Linked DNA regions of Euzebya sp.. The protein of the gene in region 2 interacts with the protein of the main gene of each other region in a pairwise test. Links are inferred from orthologs where the notes say so. Each region holds a gene or a part of one and is shown on either strand. Other genes may lie near its edges. The genes, in order: ACEQ2X_RS14015 and ACEQ2X_RS23015.

What was found.
Region 1: the proteins of ACEQ2X_RS23015 (region 2) and ACEQ2X_RS14015 interact in binary tests that used the Escherichia coli proteins (3 or more experiments, as listed by UniProt). The link is inferred for Euzebya sp. from one-to-one orthologs.

What each region holds. Positions count from the first base shown.
Region 1 is NZ_CAXQBR010000065.1:104,231-112,720, forward strand. What follows is about bases 1,620-5,832. They hold ACEQ2X_RS14015 (multifunctional oxoglutarate decarboxylase/oxoglutarate dehydrogenase thiamine pyrophosphate-binding subunit/dihydrolipoyllysine-residue succinyltransferase subunit), read right to left. Parts: upstream 5,468-5,832; coding sequence 1,820-5,467; downstream 1,620-1,819. Other genes in these bases: ACEQ2X_RS14010 (M18 family aminopeptidase), read right to left, coding at 1,620-1,809; ACEQ2X_RS14020 (hypothetical protein), read left to right, coding at 5,623-5,832. Also shown: ACEQ2X_RS14005 (AI-2E family transporter), read right to left, coding at 1-518; more of ACEQ2X_RS14010, read right to left, coding at 511-1,619; more of ACEQ2X_RS14020, read left to right, coding at 5,833-6,258; ACEQ2X_RS14025 (TrmH family RNA methyltransferase), read right to left, coding at 6,265-6,891; ACEQ2X_RS14035 (hypothetical protein), read left to right, coding at 7,788-8,490. UniProt on the Escherichia coli protein: E1 component of the 2-oxoglutarate dehydrogenase (OGDH) complex which catalyzes the decarboxylation of 2-oxoglutarate, the first step in the conversion of 2-oxoglutarate to succinyl-CoA and CO(2).
Region 2 is NZ_CAXQBR010000104.1:70,996-78,153, forward strand. What follows is about bases 2,684-5,564. They hold ACEQ2X_RS23015 (ABC-F family ATP-binding cassette domain-containing protein), read right to left. Parts: upstream 5,165-5,564; coding sequence 3,203-5,164; downstream 2,684-3,202. Other genes in these bases: ACEQ2X_RS23010 (ABC transporter ATP-binding protein), read right to left, coding at 2,684-3,149; ACEQ2X_RS23020 (hypothetical protein), read left to right, coding at 5,235-5,564. Outside these bases: ACEQ2X_RS23005 (transglycosylase family protein), read left to right, coding at 1-1,216; more of ACEQ2X_RS23010, read right to left, coding at 1,233-2,683; more of ACEQ2X_RS23020, read left to right, coding at 5,565-5,627; ACEQ2X_RS23025 (HD family phosphohydrolase), read left to right, coding at 5,714-7,158. UniProt on the Escherichia coli protein: Genetic data indicate it may be involved in ribosome assembly or function.

The DNA.
Region 1 (8,490 bases), on a different replicon or contig from region 2:
GCGAGGAACTCCTCGAACTGCTGGTAGCCGTCCCGGATCGCCTCGCCTAGGACGTCGACCTGATCGGCGAACTGCGGCGCGATCAGCGCGATGATGCCGCCGACGATGCCGAAGGTGCCCAGCAGCACGACCAGCGCCGCGGCCCAGTCCGGGAACCCGCGGGCGCGCAGCCAGTCGGTGGGGGGCTGCAGCACCGCAGCGGGGAACAGGGCGATCACCAGCGGCACGACGACCGTCGACAGCCGGGCGATCACGATGCCGAGCCCGATCACGATGATCAGGACGCCGATCATCGCCCATGCGTAGGCGCCGAAGCGGACCGTGGGGCGCTCCCACAGCGGCTTGGCGAGCAGGGCGCCGACGTCCGGACGGGCGTCGGGCGGGTCGAGGAGGTGGTCGCTCGGCGCCTCCGCGGTGGCCGGCGACGCGAGGTCCTCCGGCCCGGGCTCGGCGGACGGATCCGGTTCAGGCGACTCCGGTTCAGGCGACTCCGGTTCAGGCAGCTCCGGTTCAGGCATGGACCAGATGCTGCCGCAGCGCGCCGACGAGGTGCAGGAGGTCGACCGCGGCGGACTGCTCGCGGATCGAGTGCATGCTGAGGAGCGGGTTGCCGACGTCGACGGTCGGCAGGCCCAGCCGGGTGGCCGTCAGCGGCCCGATCGTCGACCCGCTCTGGCTGTCCGCCCGGTTGGTGAAGTGCTGCACCGGCACGCCGGCGTCGGCGCAGCGGGCGGTGAACCAGGCGAGGGTCCGCGCGTCGGTGGCGTACGCCTGGCTGGCGTGGGTCTTGATCACCGGACCACCGCCCAGGCGGGGGCGGTGCTCGGCGTCGTGGGAGTCCGCGTGGTTCGGGTGGACCGCGTGGGCGGCGTCCGCGCTGACCAGCACCGAGCCCGCCACGGCGCGCGGCAGCGACTGCGGGTCCGCGTCGCCGGCCGCGGCGATCAGCCGGCGCAGCACGTCCTCGAGGAAGGGGCCGGCGGCACCCTCCGCGGAGCGCGACCCCACCTCCTCGTGGTCGTTGCACACCACGACCTGCGTCGCGGGTCCGGGCTCGGTGTCGAGCAGGGCCTCGACGCCGGCGTAGCAGCTGACGAGGTTGTCCTGACGGGGTGCGAGGACGAACTGGCGGTCCATCCCGCCCAGCGCCGACGGCTGGGTGTCGACCAGCACCAGGTCCCAGCCGGTCACGTCGGCGTCCACGACCCCCTCCAGCAGGTCGGCCAGCCCCGCCCCCTCCGCCCGTGCGGACAGCACCGGCACCAGGTGCAGCTGGGGGTTGAGCTTGAGCCCCTTCTCGTACAGGTCGCGGTTCAGGTGGATCGCCAGGGTCGGGATGCGCAGCGGCGCCCCGGGCAGGTGGACCAGCTCGACGCGGCCGTCGGCCAGCGCGACGCGGCCCGCGAGGGTCAGGTCCCGATCCAGCCAGGTGTAGTGCAGCGGCCCGCCGTACACCTCCACGGTGAGCTGGCCGTACCCGGCCTTCGACACCTCCGCCCTCGGTCGCACGCGGAACGTGGGGGAGTCGGTGTGCGCCCCGACGACGCGGAAGCCCGCCTCCGCCGCGGGTGCCGTGCCGACCCGGAACGCGGCGATCGACCCGCCGTCGCGGATGACGTACCCGGCATCACCGGGCTCGAGGGCCCACCGGTCGCGCTCGTCGAGGCGGCGGAACCCATCGGCCTCGAGCCGCCGGGCCATCTCGGCGACGGCGTGGAAGGGCGAGGGCGACGCGTCGATGAACGCGCACAGGTCCTCACCCGCGGTCAGGTCGTCGGCGCTCGGTCGCGCGTCGGGGAGCTCGGCCATCCCGCGGTGCCTACAGCCCGGCCAGGGCGTCGTCCATCAGCTTGTCCTGCTCGAGGTCGTGGACGGTGTGGGACCCGGTCGCCGGGCTGGCGCTCTCGAAGCGCGTGGCCCGCTTGAGGACCACGTCCTCGCCGACGGCCTCGCAGGCGTTGTACAGGCGGCTGCCGACGAACGGCCACGGCCCCATGTTCTCCGGCTCGTCCTGGACCCACATGACGTCCTCGAGCTGCTCGAACCGCCCGAGCGCCTCCTCGAGCTGGCGCTGGGGGAAGGGGTACAGCTGCTCGAGGGAGATCACCTTCGCCGGCGCCTCGCGCTCGTCCCGCGCGGCGATCAGGTCGTGGCGGACCTTCCCGGAGCACACCACGACGCGGCGGACCTCGTCGTCGGACGGTCCGCCGGCGTCGACCAGGACCTCGGCGAACGACCCGTCGGTGAAGTCGGCGGCGGCGGACTGCACGTGCTTGGCCCTCAGCATCGACTTCGGGCTGAAGACGACCAGCGGCTTGACCACGTCGCGGTGCATCTGGCGGCGCAGCAGGTGGAAGTGCTGGGCTGCGGTGGTGGGCTGGGCGACCTGGATGTTGTCCTGGGCGCACAGGGTCAGCCACCGCTCGATGCGGGCCGAGGAGTGCTCCGGTCCCTGCCCCTCGTAGCCGTGGGGGAGGAGGATGACCAGGCGGGACCGCTCACCCCACTTGTCCTCGGCCGCGGTGATGAACTGGTCGATGATGACCTGCGCGCCGTTCGAGAAGTCGCCGACCTGCGCCTCCCACACCGTCAGCGCCTCGGGGCGGGCGACGGCGTAGCCGTACTCGAAGCCGAGGGCGCCGAACTCGTGCAGGGGGCTGTCGTAGATCATGAACGCGCCCAGCTCGGTGCCGTCGAGCGGCTCGAGGTGGCGCAGCGGCAGGTGCTCCGACGCGTCGGTGTGGTCGACCAGCACCGAGTGGCGCTGGCTGAACGTCCCGCGACGGGAGTCCTGGCCGGCGAAGCGGACGGGCACGCCCTCCTGGAGCAGGGTGCCGAGGGCGAGCATCTCGGCCATCGGCCAGTCGACGGCGTCCTGTCCGAGCAGGTCGGCGCGCTTGGCCAGCATCTTGGCCAGCTTCGGGTGGGGCTGGAAGTCCTCGGGCCAGCTGGTCAGCGCCTTGGTGATGTGCTGCAGCCGGTCGAGGGACACGCCGGTGTCGACGTGGTCGAGGACGCCCTTCACCGTCGGAGGCGGGGGCAGCTCGTTCTCGGTCGGCTTGGACTCCCGCGTCTCGGTCAGCGCGCTCTCGAGCGTCTCGCGGAACTCCTCGAGGGCGGACTCGGCCTCCTCGAGGGTCAGGTCGCCGCGGTTGACGAGCTCCTCGGTGTAGACCTTCCGCACCGACCGGCGCTGCTCGATCGCCTCGTACATGATCGGCTGGGTGAACGCGGGCTCGTCGCCCTCGTTGTGGCCGTGCCGGCGGTAGCAGATCATGTCGACGACCACGTCGCGGCCGAAGCGCTGGCGGTACTCCATCGCCAGGCGGACCACCCGGACGCAGGCCTCGGGGTCGTCGCCGTTCACGTGGATGATCGGCGCGGACACCATCTTCGCGATGTCGGTGGCGTACTCGCTCGACCGGGAGTGGTGCGGCGCCGTGGTGAAGCCCAGCTGGTTGTTGACGATCAGGTGGATCGTCCCACCGGTCGCGTAGCCCTTCAGCTGGGACATGCCGAGGGTCTCCGCCACCACGCCCTGCCCGGCGAACGCCGCGTCGCCGTGGATGAGGATCGGCAGGACCGCGCCGAACCCCTCCTCGCCCAGCTGGTCCTGCTTCGCGCGGGCCATGCCCTCGACGACGGGGTCGACCGCCTCGAGGTGGCTGGGGTTGGCGGCCAGGGTGATCGGCAGCTCCCGCCCGCCGTCTGGGTGGTGGTGCACGCCGCGGGCGCCCAGGTGGTACTTGACGTCACCGGAGCCCTGCACGGTGTCGGGGCTGATGTCGCCCTCGAACTCGCTGAAGATCTTGTCGTAGGACTTGCCGAGGATGTTGGCGAGGACGTTCAGGCGGCCGCGGTGGGCCATGCCGATGACGGCCTCGGACAGCTCCTGCTCGACGGCGGTGGTCAGCAGCGCGTCGAGCATCGGGATCAGCGACTCCGAGCCCTCCAGGCTGAAGCGCTTCTGCCCCAGGTACTTGGTGCCGAGGAACCGCTCGAACGCCTCGGCCTCGTTGAGCATCGTCAGGATGCGCTTCTGGTCCTCCGACGACAGCTCGATCGACTTGCCCTCGAGCCGCTCCTGGAACCAGGTCTTCTGCTCGGGGTCGGAGATGTGCATGTACTCGATGCCCACCGTCCGGCAGTAGGCGTCGCGGAGGACCCCGAGGAGCCCGCCGAGCGCCATCCGGTCGCGGCCCGCGATGCCGTCGATGTGGAACTCGCGGTCGAGGTCCCAGATCGTCAGCCCGTACGTCGCGGGGTCGAGCTCGGGGTGCACCTTGCGGAAGGTGTGCTGCAGCGGGTTCAGGTTCGCGATCAGGTGCCCGCGGACGCGGTACATGTTCGTCAGCTTCTGCACCGCGATCTGCTTGGCCGCCCGCGCGGAGTCGTCGCGGATGACGCGGGAGGAGTTGTCGGTGCGCCACCGCACCGGCTCGTAGGGGATCTTCAGGGAGTCGAAGATCTCGTCGTAGAAGCCGTCCTCGCCGAGGAGGTTCGCCTCCATCGACCCGAGGAACATCCCCGACTCCGCGCCCTGGATCACGCGGTGGTCGTAGGTCGAGGTCATCGTGATGACCTTGCCGATCCCGAGGTCGGCCAGGGTCCGCGGGTCCGAGCCCTTGAACTGCGACGGGTAGTCGATCGCGCCGACGCCGATGATGGCCGACTGGCCCTTCATGAGCCGCGGGACGCTGCCGACGGTCCCGAGGCCCCCGGGGTTGGTGAGGGTCGCGGTCGTGCCCTCGAACATGTCGGGGGAGAGGTTGCCGCCGTGGACGCGCCGGATCATCTCCTCGTACGCCCGCCAGTACTCGGCGAAGCTCATCGCGTCGACGTCCTTGATGTTGGGCACGAGCAGGACGCGCCCGCCCTTCCGCTCGACGTCGACGGCCAGGCCCAGGTTGAGGTGCTCGGGTCGGTGGGCGTACGGCGTGCCGTCCGCGTCGACGTGGTAGCTGGTCTTCATCGCCGGGTTGGCGACGATGGCCTTGACCATCGCCCAGCCGATGAGGTGGGTGAAGCTGACCTTGCCGCCCCGCGTCCGCCCGAGCTGGTTGTTGAGGATCCGGCGGTTGACTTCGAGGAGCTTGGCCGGCACCTCCCGCAGCGACGTCGCCGTCGGCACGGTCAGCGACGTCTCCATGTTCTCGGCGATCGCGGCCGCGACGCCGCGGAGCTTCACCGCCCCGTCCGGGATCTCCACCTCCGGGGCCGGCTCAGGGGCCTCGGAGGGCGCCTCGGCGACCGCGGTCGCGCCACCGGACCCGTTGCCGGACGCGCCGTTGGCGCGGCTGGCCGGGTGCGGGGAGGTGGCGGTCGGCGTCCGGCCGTGCGGCGGCACGTAGTCGGAGAAGAAGTCGTGCCACGACTCGGGCACGCTCGACGGGTCGGTGAGGAAGTCCCGGTAGAGCTCCTCGACGATCCAGGCGTTGGCGCCGAAGGTGGTTGGTGACTCGGCCATGGGGGTGGCTCACCCTTGCAGATGGGGTTGGCGGACGACGCCGCATGGTATCGGTCCTGTCCCGCGCAGCGCCGGGCCCGCAGGGGCCCACGCACCCCCTACCCGGTGCGGCGGAGCGGTAGCCTCCGCTGGTCCGCACGGCCCGAGGAGCTGCTGTGACCGCCACACCGCCGGGGTACGACCCCTCCGCCGGGTTCCCGAGCCCGGCGCCACCCGCTCCCGGTCGCCCACCGGGGTCGACGGCGATCCGCGTCGGCGTCGTCCTCATGGTGCTCGCCGTGGTCGGCGGCGTGGCCCTCGTGGTGGTGTCGCTCACCTCGTTGGTCGGCCAGCAGGCGCCGCAGGAGGTCGACGGGTCCGCCGTGGTGGACGGGGAGGAGGGGGACCAGTTCGTCCTCTACCGCGTCGACGGCGCCGAGACCCCGGTCGACTGCCGCGTGACCGGCCCCGACGAGCAGCCGGTCGGGCTGAGCCCGCCGTTCGGGTCGAGCACCCTCACGCTGTCCGACACCACCTACTCCGCGGTGCGGACCTTCGAGCTCGTCGCCGACGGCCGCCACACCGTCTCGTGCAGCGATGCCGCCGGACGCCTCGCGGTGGGCCCGGAGTTCCCCCTCTTCCGCAGCCTCGGCCTGGTCTTCCTCGGCGTCTTCGGCGGCGGCGGCACCTTCGTCGTCGGCCTCGTCGTGCTGATCATCGGCATCGTCCGGCGCTCGAGCGCGCGGCGGACGCCGCCGGCGTGGCAGGGCGGGCCGCCGGCCGGGCCGTACGGGGGATCCTGGCCGACCTGACCGGCGTCATCCGGTGCGGTGCGCCCGCACCCAGGCCGCCATCGCGATGCCGCTCGCCACGCCGGCGTTGATCGAGCGGGTGGACCCGAACTGGGGGATGTGGAGGATCACGTCGACCGCGGCCTTCGCGGCCGGCGTCAGGCCCGGTCCCTCCTGGCCCATCACCAGCACCGCGCGCTCCGGCGGCGGGTGGTCGAAGATCGACACCGACCCCGGCAGGTTGTCGATGCCGATCAGCGGCAACCCCTCGCCGGCGGCCCACGCCACCAGGGCGTCGGTGTCGTCGTGGTGGCGGATGTCGAGGTAGCGGTCGGTGACCATCGCCCCCCGGCGGTTCCAGCTGCGCCGGCCGACGATGTGGACGCCGGCGGCGCCGAAGGCGTTCGCGGTGCGCACGACGGTCCCGATGTTGCCGTCCTGGCGCCAGTTCTCGATCGCGACGTGGAACGGGTTCGCCGTGGCGGCCAGGTCGGCGACGATCGCCTCGTGGCGCCACCACCGGTACCGGTCCGCCACGTTGCGGCGGTCGCCCTCGGCCAGCAGCACCGGGTCGTAGCGGTCGTCGTCCGGCCACGGACGGGGGTGCGGGCCGACGCCGACGTCGGCGTCGCGCTCGTCCCGTCGCATCCGCATCGCGTCGACGTCCCACTCGTCGGCCACGACCCCCCACCCGTAGACGTCGTCGACGCCCACGCCGTCGACCCAGCGGTGCTGGCGCTGGCGGACCTCCCGCCGCAGGCCGAGGGCGCGGGCGACCGCGCGGGTGTCGGCGTCGGCGCCGACGGTCTCCACGTGGACCTTCCGCAAGCCCCACCCGCCGTCCGCCGCCGGGCGGAGGGCGGTGGACAGCAGGTGGGTGACGGCCTCGTCGGCCAGTCCGCGCCGGGCGTGGTCGCGGGCGACCCACCAGCGCGCACCGGCGCTCGCCGTCGGGGGATCGAGGTCCTGGACGCCGATCACGCCGACCAGCTCGCCGGTCGCCCGCTCGACCACGCCGAGGACGGGACGGGCCGTGGCCCCCGTCACCCCGATCGCCCCGGTCTCCTCGGTCACCCACGTCGTCCACGGCAGCAGGTGGTCGCGATCGGCGTCGACCAGCGCGGCGTGGTCGGCGGCGTCGTCGGACCCCAGCACGCGGAGGACCAGCCGCGGGGTCTCGATGGGCCCGAGCCACGTCGCCGGCGGGGTCCACGGTCGCGGCCGCGCTCGCGCGCGTCGTCGTCGTGGCAGGTCCATCGCGGCCATCCTGGCCGACCGGGCCGTCGTGGCAACCCACCCCTCCCCCTTGATGGATTCGACAACGTCGGGTGCGGCTCACGCGGATGGATTCGACATCCTCCGGATCGGGAGGGTGGGGCTGGTGGGGCGTGAGAGGGCACAGGCGGTCAGCGTGCGCTGGTGGGGCTGGACCGAGACGCCGTCGGGTGTCGATTCCATCCCCGGTGCATGACCCGGACCGGTCCGGAGGGGCATGGAGATGTCGATTCCATCCGCTGGGGATGACCCGGCGTGGCACTACGGTGGTGGGGATGCAGTCCGCCCGCTCAGGATCGTGGTTCGCCCGCTGGCGGCCGGAGATCGTGCTGGTCGCGCTCGTGCTGGTGGTGGCGGGGCCGATCGTGCAGATCCTGATGGCCCACCAGGCCTCGCGGCTGGCGTTCACGTCGGCGGTGTGGGACCGCGCGACCGTGCAGATCGACGCCTACGAGGCCATCCTCAGCGTCGACTACGCCGAGCGGGCCGGACACCTCTACTCCGACAAGGCGCCCGGGCAGCCCTTCCTGGCCGCCCCGTTCTACGGGCTGGCGCGGGCCGTCGGCGCCGAGCCGGGCGAGGTCGACCGGCCCTTCGACAACTACACCCTCTGGTGGACCTCCCTGTGGTCCGCGACCATCCCCGCGGCGGCGCTGGCGGTGATGATGCGCCGGTTCGCCCTGCGGGTGACCCGGGATCCGCGGGCGGCGACCGCGGCGGCGGCGACCGTCGCCCTCGGCACGCTGCTGCTGCCCTTCGCGACCGTCCTGTTCAGCCACGTCCTCGCCGCGGCGCTCGGCTTCGGCGCCTACCTGGCCGCCCGCGACCCCGACGCGCCACCCCTCCGCCTGGCCGCGGCGGGCCTGCTCGGCGGGTTGGCCGTCGTCACCGAGTACACCACCGGCATCGTCGTGGTGGTCGTCGGCGTGCTCGTCCTGGTGCGCCACCGCGGCGGGGTGCTCGCCTACGTCGCCGGCG
Region 2 (7,158 bases):
CGACGCCGACTGCACGCCGTGTGCCCGCCACCTCGACGGGTTGATGACGTTCGCGGCGGACGCCATCGAGCACTCGATGGGCTGCGCCGAGTGCGCGGCCACCCGGCGGGCGCTCCGCGCCGGCAAGCTCGCGCTCCGCGACCGGTGGCGCACCGACCGGACGGCCCCCACCACCCCCCTCGACGGGATCGCGTCCGCGCGCCCGGGACCCACGCCGAGCCCCGGGACCGCCTGGCGCGACCGGCACACCGAGCGGGTGCGCCGCGCCGCGGTCGAGCTGACCGCCGCCTCGGCTGCCACGGCCGCCGACGTCGGGACCGAACCGTCGACCCCGACCGCCGCCGAGCCGGCCACCGGCCGGCAGGGCGACGCGGCCGAGGACGCCGAGCGGACCGCGCCGAGCCGCGGGCCCGTGCTGTCGCTGCCGGACCGCACGCCGGGGCGGACCCGCATCACCGCCACCGCCGAGCCAGAGGGCGACGTCGCGGTCGACCCCGGGACCGCGACCGGACGGCGGCGTGGGCGCCGGCTGCTGCTCGCACCCGTGCGCGCCCTGCACCGCGTCGTGGTCACCGCGCTCGCGATGGTGATGGCGCTGCCGGGACGACTCCCCCGCGCGGTCGTGCTGGTCGCGCTCGTGGTCACCGGTGCGGTGGGCCTGGTGGCCGCGACCGCGGACACCCGGACCCCGCGCATCGCCGCCGACGGCCCTCCAGCTGACCTCGCATCTCCGGGTCTCACCCCCCCGGGCCTGGCGACGTCGCCGGCCGCGGTCGATGCGACCGCCACCCCCACCCCGGCGGTGGGATCGGCGGACCTCGTGCAACCCCTCGCGCTGACCGCCGCCCCGACCCCGACCCCGACGCCCACGCCGACACCCACACCCACCCCGACCCCGACCCCGACCCCGACGGTGGATCCGCGGGACCGGATCGTGCCGACCCCGCTGCCGGCCCCCGAGCACCCCTCGGACCCGACGATCGCCACCTGGCAGCGCCTGGCGCAGTGCGAGTCGTCGGGCAACTGGGGGATCAACTCGGGCAACGGCTTCTACGGCGGGCTGCAGTTCACGCTCGACAGCTGGCGGCTGGTGGGCGGCTCGGGGATGCCCCACGAGCACTCCGCCCTCGAGCAGATCCGCCGGGCCGAGCGGCTCCTCGGCCTGCAGGGCTGGGTCGCCTGGCCCGTCTGCTCGGCCAAGCTCGGGCTGCGCTGACCCCCGGCGGGCGGCGCTACGCGCCGGCGAACTGGGTGCGGTACAGCTGGGCGTAGCGCCCCTCGGCGCTGACCAGCTCGGCGTGCGTGCCGCGCTGGGTGACCACCCCGTCCTCGATGACGAGGATCTGGTCGGCGTCGACGATCGTGGACAGCCGGTGGGCGATGACCAGGCTGGTCCGGCCCGTCAGCGCCTCCTGCAGGGCGGCCTGGATGCGCTCCTCGTTGTCGGAGTCGAGGTGGCTCGTGGCCTCGTCGAGCACGATGATCGCCGGGTCCTTCAACAGGACGCGGGCGATGGCGAGGCGCTGCTTCTCACCTCCGGACAGGCGGTAGCCGCGGTCGCCGACGACGGTGTCGTAGCCGTCGGGCAGGCCGGCGATCACGTCGTGGATCTGCGCGGCCGCGCAGGCCGCGCGGATCTGGGCGTCGGTGGCGCCCGGTGCGGCGTAGCGCAGGTTGGCGCCGATCGTGTCGTGGAACAGGTGGGGGTCCTGGCTGACGACGCCGACCGCGGCTGACAACGACGCCAGGGTCAGGTCGCGGACGTCGTGGCCGTCGATCTGGACCGCGCCGGACCCGACGTCGTAGAGCCGGCTGACCAGGCTGAGGATGGTCGACTTGCCCGCGCCGCTCGGGCCGACCAGCGCGACGGTCTGCCCCGCCGCCGCGGTGAAGGAGACGCCGCGGAGCACCTCCTCCCCCGGACGGGTGTCGAGGACGTCGGACCAGGAGTCGAGGGAGCTGATGGTCGACTCGCGGGCCGTCGGGTAGGCGAAGTGCACGTCGTCGAAGACGACCTCGCCGCGCGGCTCGTCCAGGTCGACGGCGTCCGGCGCGTCGGCGATGGGGTGGGCGATGTCGAGCACCTCGAAGACCCGATCGAAGCTGACCAGCGCGGTCAGCACCTCGACCGGGGCGTTCGAGAGGGCCGCGAGGGGTTGGTAGGCCTGGGTCACCAGGGCTCCGAAGGTCACCAGGTCCCCGATGCTGAGGGAACCGGACAGCGCCAGGCGGCCGCCGACCAGGTACACCGCCGCGGTCCCCAGCGCGCCCATCAGGCTGAGGATCACGAAGAACATGCGCCCGACGACCGCGGTCCGGACGCCGATGTCGGCCACCCGGCGGGCCGAGGCGCCGAAGGCGTCGGTCTCCTCCTCGGGGCGGCCGAAGAGCTTGACCACCATCGCGCCGGCGACGTTGAACCGCTCGGTCATCGTGGTGTTCATCTCGGCGTTGAGCTCCATCGACTCGCGCGTCAGGCCCTGCAGCCGCTTCGCGACGCCCTTGGCGGCCAGCACGAAGAAGGGCAGGACGGCGAGGGTGAGGAGGGTCAGCTGCCAGTTGATCGCGAGCATCAGCCCGACCGTGGCCACCACCTGGACGACGTTGGCGACCAAGGTCCCGAAGGTGCCGGTCAGCGCCGACTGGGCGCCGACGACGTCGTTGTTGAGGCGGCTGATGAGCGCGCCGGTCTGGGTGCGGGTGAAGAACGCGATCGGCATCCGCTGGACGTGGTCGAACAGCGCGCGCCGCAGGTCGTGGATGAGCTGCTCGCCGATCCAGGCGGACTGGTGGCGCTGGGCGACGCTCAGCACCCCGGTCGCGATCGCGGTGCCGACCAACCCGAGGGCGAGCCAGGTGACCTGCGAGCGCGCGCCGGCGGCGGACAGCGGATCGACGTCGGCCGTCGTCGCGTTGAGCGCGTCGACGATCAGGCCGATGAGGCGGGCCGGGACGACGCTCAGGGCGCTGGCGCCGGCGATCAGCACGATCAGCCACACCAACCGCCCCCTGTACGGCTTCGCGAAGCTGGTCCACACCCGCCGGATCAGGCCCTTGCGGAGGGGCGTGTCGGCGTTCTGGCCGCGCCAGACGTGCCCGATGCCGGGTGACATCGGGCGGCCACCCGCCATCCGTGGGGAGAACGACATGGCGCCATGATGCCCGCGTCGGCACGCCGCCTCCCCGGCGGGGCCGCCCCGGGTCAGCTGACGGCGGCCTCCGCGGCGTCGAGGGCCTCCACGAGCCCCTCCCACTCGGCGGTCGCCGCGGCCGCGCGCTCCTTGGCCTCGCCGTGGCGGCGTGACAGCTCGGCGGCGGCCTGCGGGTCGTCGTATGCGCCCGGGGCGGCCATCTCGCGCTGGACCGCCGCCACCTCGTCCTCGGCGGCCATGAGCGCCGCCTCCGCCTTGCCCAGTCGCGTCCGCAGGTCCTTGGTCTCGCGGTGCAGGCGGTTGCGGCGCTCGGCCTCGGCGCGCTTGTCCGCCTTGCGGTCCGCGGGCTCACCTCGTGCGGCCGCGCCGGCCGCCTGCGGGTCGAGGGGCCGGCCGAGGTAGTCGAGGCCGACCTTCTCCGCGTAGCTCGCGTAGTCGCCGAGGTGCACCCGCGCGGTCTGGTCGCCGACGGCGATGATGACGTCGGCGACGTTGCGGATCAGGTGGCGGTCGTGGCTGATCAGCACGACCGTGCCCGGGTAGTCGAGCAGCGCGTCCTCGATCACGTCGCGGCTGGCGATGTCGAGGTGGTTGGTCGGCTCGTCCATGCACAGCAGGTTCGCCGGGTGGGCGATCAGCTTGGCCAGGGCGACCCGGGCCCGCTCGCCGCCCGACAGCACGCTGATCCGCTTGTCGGCGTCGTCGCCGGAGAACAGGAACGACCCGAGGACGTCGCGGGGGTTGACCGTCGAGGTGTCGACGGAGGCGGCGACCTCCTGCAGGGCGGTGCGGTCCATGTGGAGCGCGTCGACCTGGTGCTGGGCGTAGTAGGCGACCTGCACGTTGTGGCCCAGGGTCCGCTCGCCCTCGTCGGGGGTGACCGCACCGACGAGCATCTTGAGGAGGGTCGACTTGCCCGCCCCGTTCGGACCGACGAGGGCGACCTTCTGCCCGCGCTCGAGGGCGAGGTCGAGGTCGCGGTACACCACGTTGTCGCCGTAGGCCTTCGACACGCCAGACAGCTCGATCACCGTCCGCCCGGACCGCGGCGCGGCGCCGAAGGACAGCTTCATCGACTTCCGCCGGCTGTCGGGCGCCTCGATCGCGTCCATCTTCTCGAGCATCTTGATGCGCGACTGGACCTGGGCCGCCTTCGACGCCTTGTAGCGGAACCGCTCGACGAACCGCTCGATCTCGGCGACCCGCTTGGCCTGGTTCTTCGCCTGCGCGGCGAGCTGCTCCTGGCGCTCGGCCCGCTGGGTCACGAACGCCGCGTAGTCGCCGGTGTAGGTGGTGACGCGCCCGTCGGCGACCTCGACGATCCGGTTGGACGACGCGTTGATGAAGTCGCGGTCGTGGCTGATCAGGATCACCGCGCCGTCGTAGCCGGCGATGAACTGCTGCAGCCAGCCGACGCTCTCGAGGTCGAGGTGGTTGGTGGGCTCGTCGAGGAGCAGGACCTCGGGGTGGCGCAGCAGCAGGCGGCCCAGCGCCACCCGCATCATCCACCCGCCGGAGAGGGACCGGACCGGCTGGTCGAGGGCGGCCTCGTCGAAGCCGAGCCCGCCGAGGATGCGGCGGGCCCGCGCCTCGAGGTCGTAGCCGCCCAGCAGCTCGAAGCGGTCCTGGAGGTGGCCGAACTCGGCCAGCACGGACTCGTCGTCGGGGTCCTCGGCCATGGCCATCCCGAGCTCGGCCAGCCGCTCCTCGATGGCCTTCACCGGCACGCCGTCGACCACGAGGTCGACGGGGGTGGGTGCCCGGTCGGCGTCCTGGGAGGCCGCCCACTCGGCGATGTCCTGCTCGAGGACGCCGATCTCGATGCCCTTGGCGACCGCCACCTCACCGGCGTCGGGCTTCTCGACGCCGCTGATGATCTTCAGGAGCGTCGTCTTGCCCGCCCCGTTCGGCCCGACGATCGCCGTGCGGGTGCCGGCGTCGAAGCGGAGGCTGACGTCGGCGAAGAGGGTGCGGCCGCCGAAGGCCTTCGCGACGCTGTTGACGGTGATCATCGACCGGCAGGCTACGACGATCGACCCCGAGCGCAGCGGGCTGCACCGCCCCCGCTAGTCTTCCGGCACTGTGAGCTTCGCGTCCATCCACGGCTACGTGATCGGGATCGCCATCATCGGCTCGTGGCTGGTGGTGATGCTGTTGGCCCTGGTCCTCCGACTCGTCCGCGCCGACGCCGACAACGGCTGGTTCTGGCGGGTCGTGTCCGTCGCCCAGGTCCTGCTCGTCGTGCAGCTGCTCGCCGGCGCGGTGCTGCTGATCATGGGGCGGCTGCCGTCCGCGCACGCCTTCGACAACATCTTCCACCCCCTCTACGGGCTGGTGTTCCCGGGGATCGTCCTGTTCGTCGGCCACAAGTGGTCGCGGGACGGGCGCATGCACCCGCTGAGCGCGTTCGCGCTCGTCGGGCTGGTCAACTTCGGCCTGACCGCGCGGGCGTTCATGGTCGCCGTCGTCGGCTGACCGACCGCCACCCGCCGCCGTCCCGACGTGGCCGGCGGCAGGAAATCGGGCATGTTCGCGATCGAGGTGGGACACTGGAGGTCGTGGTGAGCGACGAGAACCGCACGACCTGGCCTGCGCGCATCGGCGCGCTGGTCCTCGCCGTGCTGGGCCTGCCGGCCGTCCTGGGCCTCAGCGCGTTCTTCACCGACGCCCCGATCGTGGTCGGCGAGCCGTCGCCCCGGACGGTCATCGCGCCCGAGGAGATCCGCGTCCTCGACGAGGAGGAGACCGAGCTGGCCCGCCGGCAGGCCTCCGACGCCGTCGAGCCGGTCGTCAGCGAGAACCTGACCGCCCAGACCCAGCTGATCCAGTTCGTCGTCGACGCGTTCGCGGTCGCGCAGTCCGTCCGGGCGCCGGGCGTGGACGGCGAGGTCCCGAGCCGCAGCCAGCAGATCGACGTGCTGAGCCAGCGCCTGCCGATGCTCGACACCGAGGCGATCACCCTGCTGGTCGGGCTGACGGACTCCGAGCTGAACACCGCCCGGACCGAGGCGGTCGACATCGCGCGGAGCGCCGCGGCGACCGACATCCTCGAGGGCGAGGTCGAGGACTACGCCAACTCCGAGCTGCAGTCCGCGCTGGCGCTGTCGACCGTGGGCCCCGAGGTGGCCTCGACGATCCTCGACCCGGTCCTGCGCGAGGCGCTGCGCCCCACGATCACCGTGGACCAGGAGGCGACGGCCGCCGCCCGGGAGGCCGCGGCCGAGGACATCGTCGACGTGGAGGTCCCGTTCCGGCGGGGCACGCCGATCGTCCGCGCCGGCGAGGAGGTCACCCCGGTCCAGCAGGCCGCGCTGCAGCAGGCCGGGTTGGAGGGGTCGGACCCGACCGCCGAGTTCGCCCAGGCGCTGCTGCTCAGCGTCATCCTCACCTTCGTGGTCGCGCTGTTCCTGCGGACCTACCGCCCGATCATCTGGAGCACCGGCACGCACCTGCTGCTGATCGCGACGCTGCTGGTGCTGTTCACCACCATCGCCGTGGCGATCAACACCGTGGACCTGGGGGGCGGGGAACGCCACTTCCTGGTGCCGGTCGGTGCGATCGCGATGCTCGCGACCATCCTCTTCGACGCCCGCGTCGGGGTGCTGCTGGTCATCCCGATGACGGCGATCGTCGCCTACGAGATCCCGGGCCTGCCCGGTCTGGTGCCCTTCGCGGCGGTCTCCGGCCTGCTGTCCATCCCCCTCGTCGGCCGCCTGACGGCCCGCGGGCAGCTGCGCACCGCGGCGTGGCAGTCCACGGTCGCCTACGTGTTCCTCGCCGGCGCGTTCCACGTCGTCTACGCCGGGCTGGACGGGCTGGTGCCGGCGCTGCTGTTCGGCCTCGGCAACGGGGTGTTGACCGCCCTCATGGTCAACGGTCTGCTGCCGTTCCTCGAGAGCCTCTTCGGGGTGATGACGGCCACGAGCCTGCTCGACTTCGCCGACCGCAACCACCCCCTGATGCGCGAGCTCGAGCTGAAGGCGATCGGCACCTACAACCACTCGGT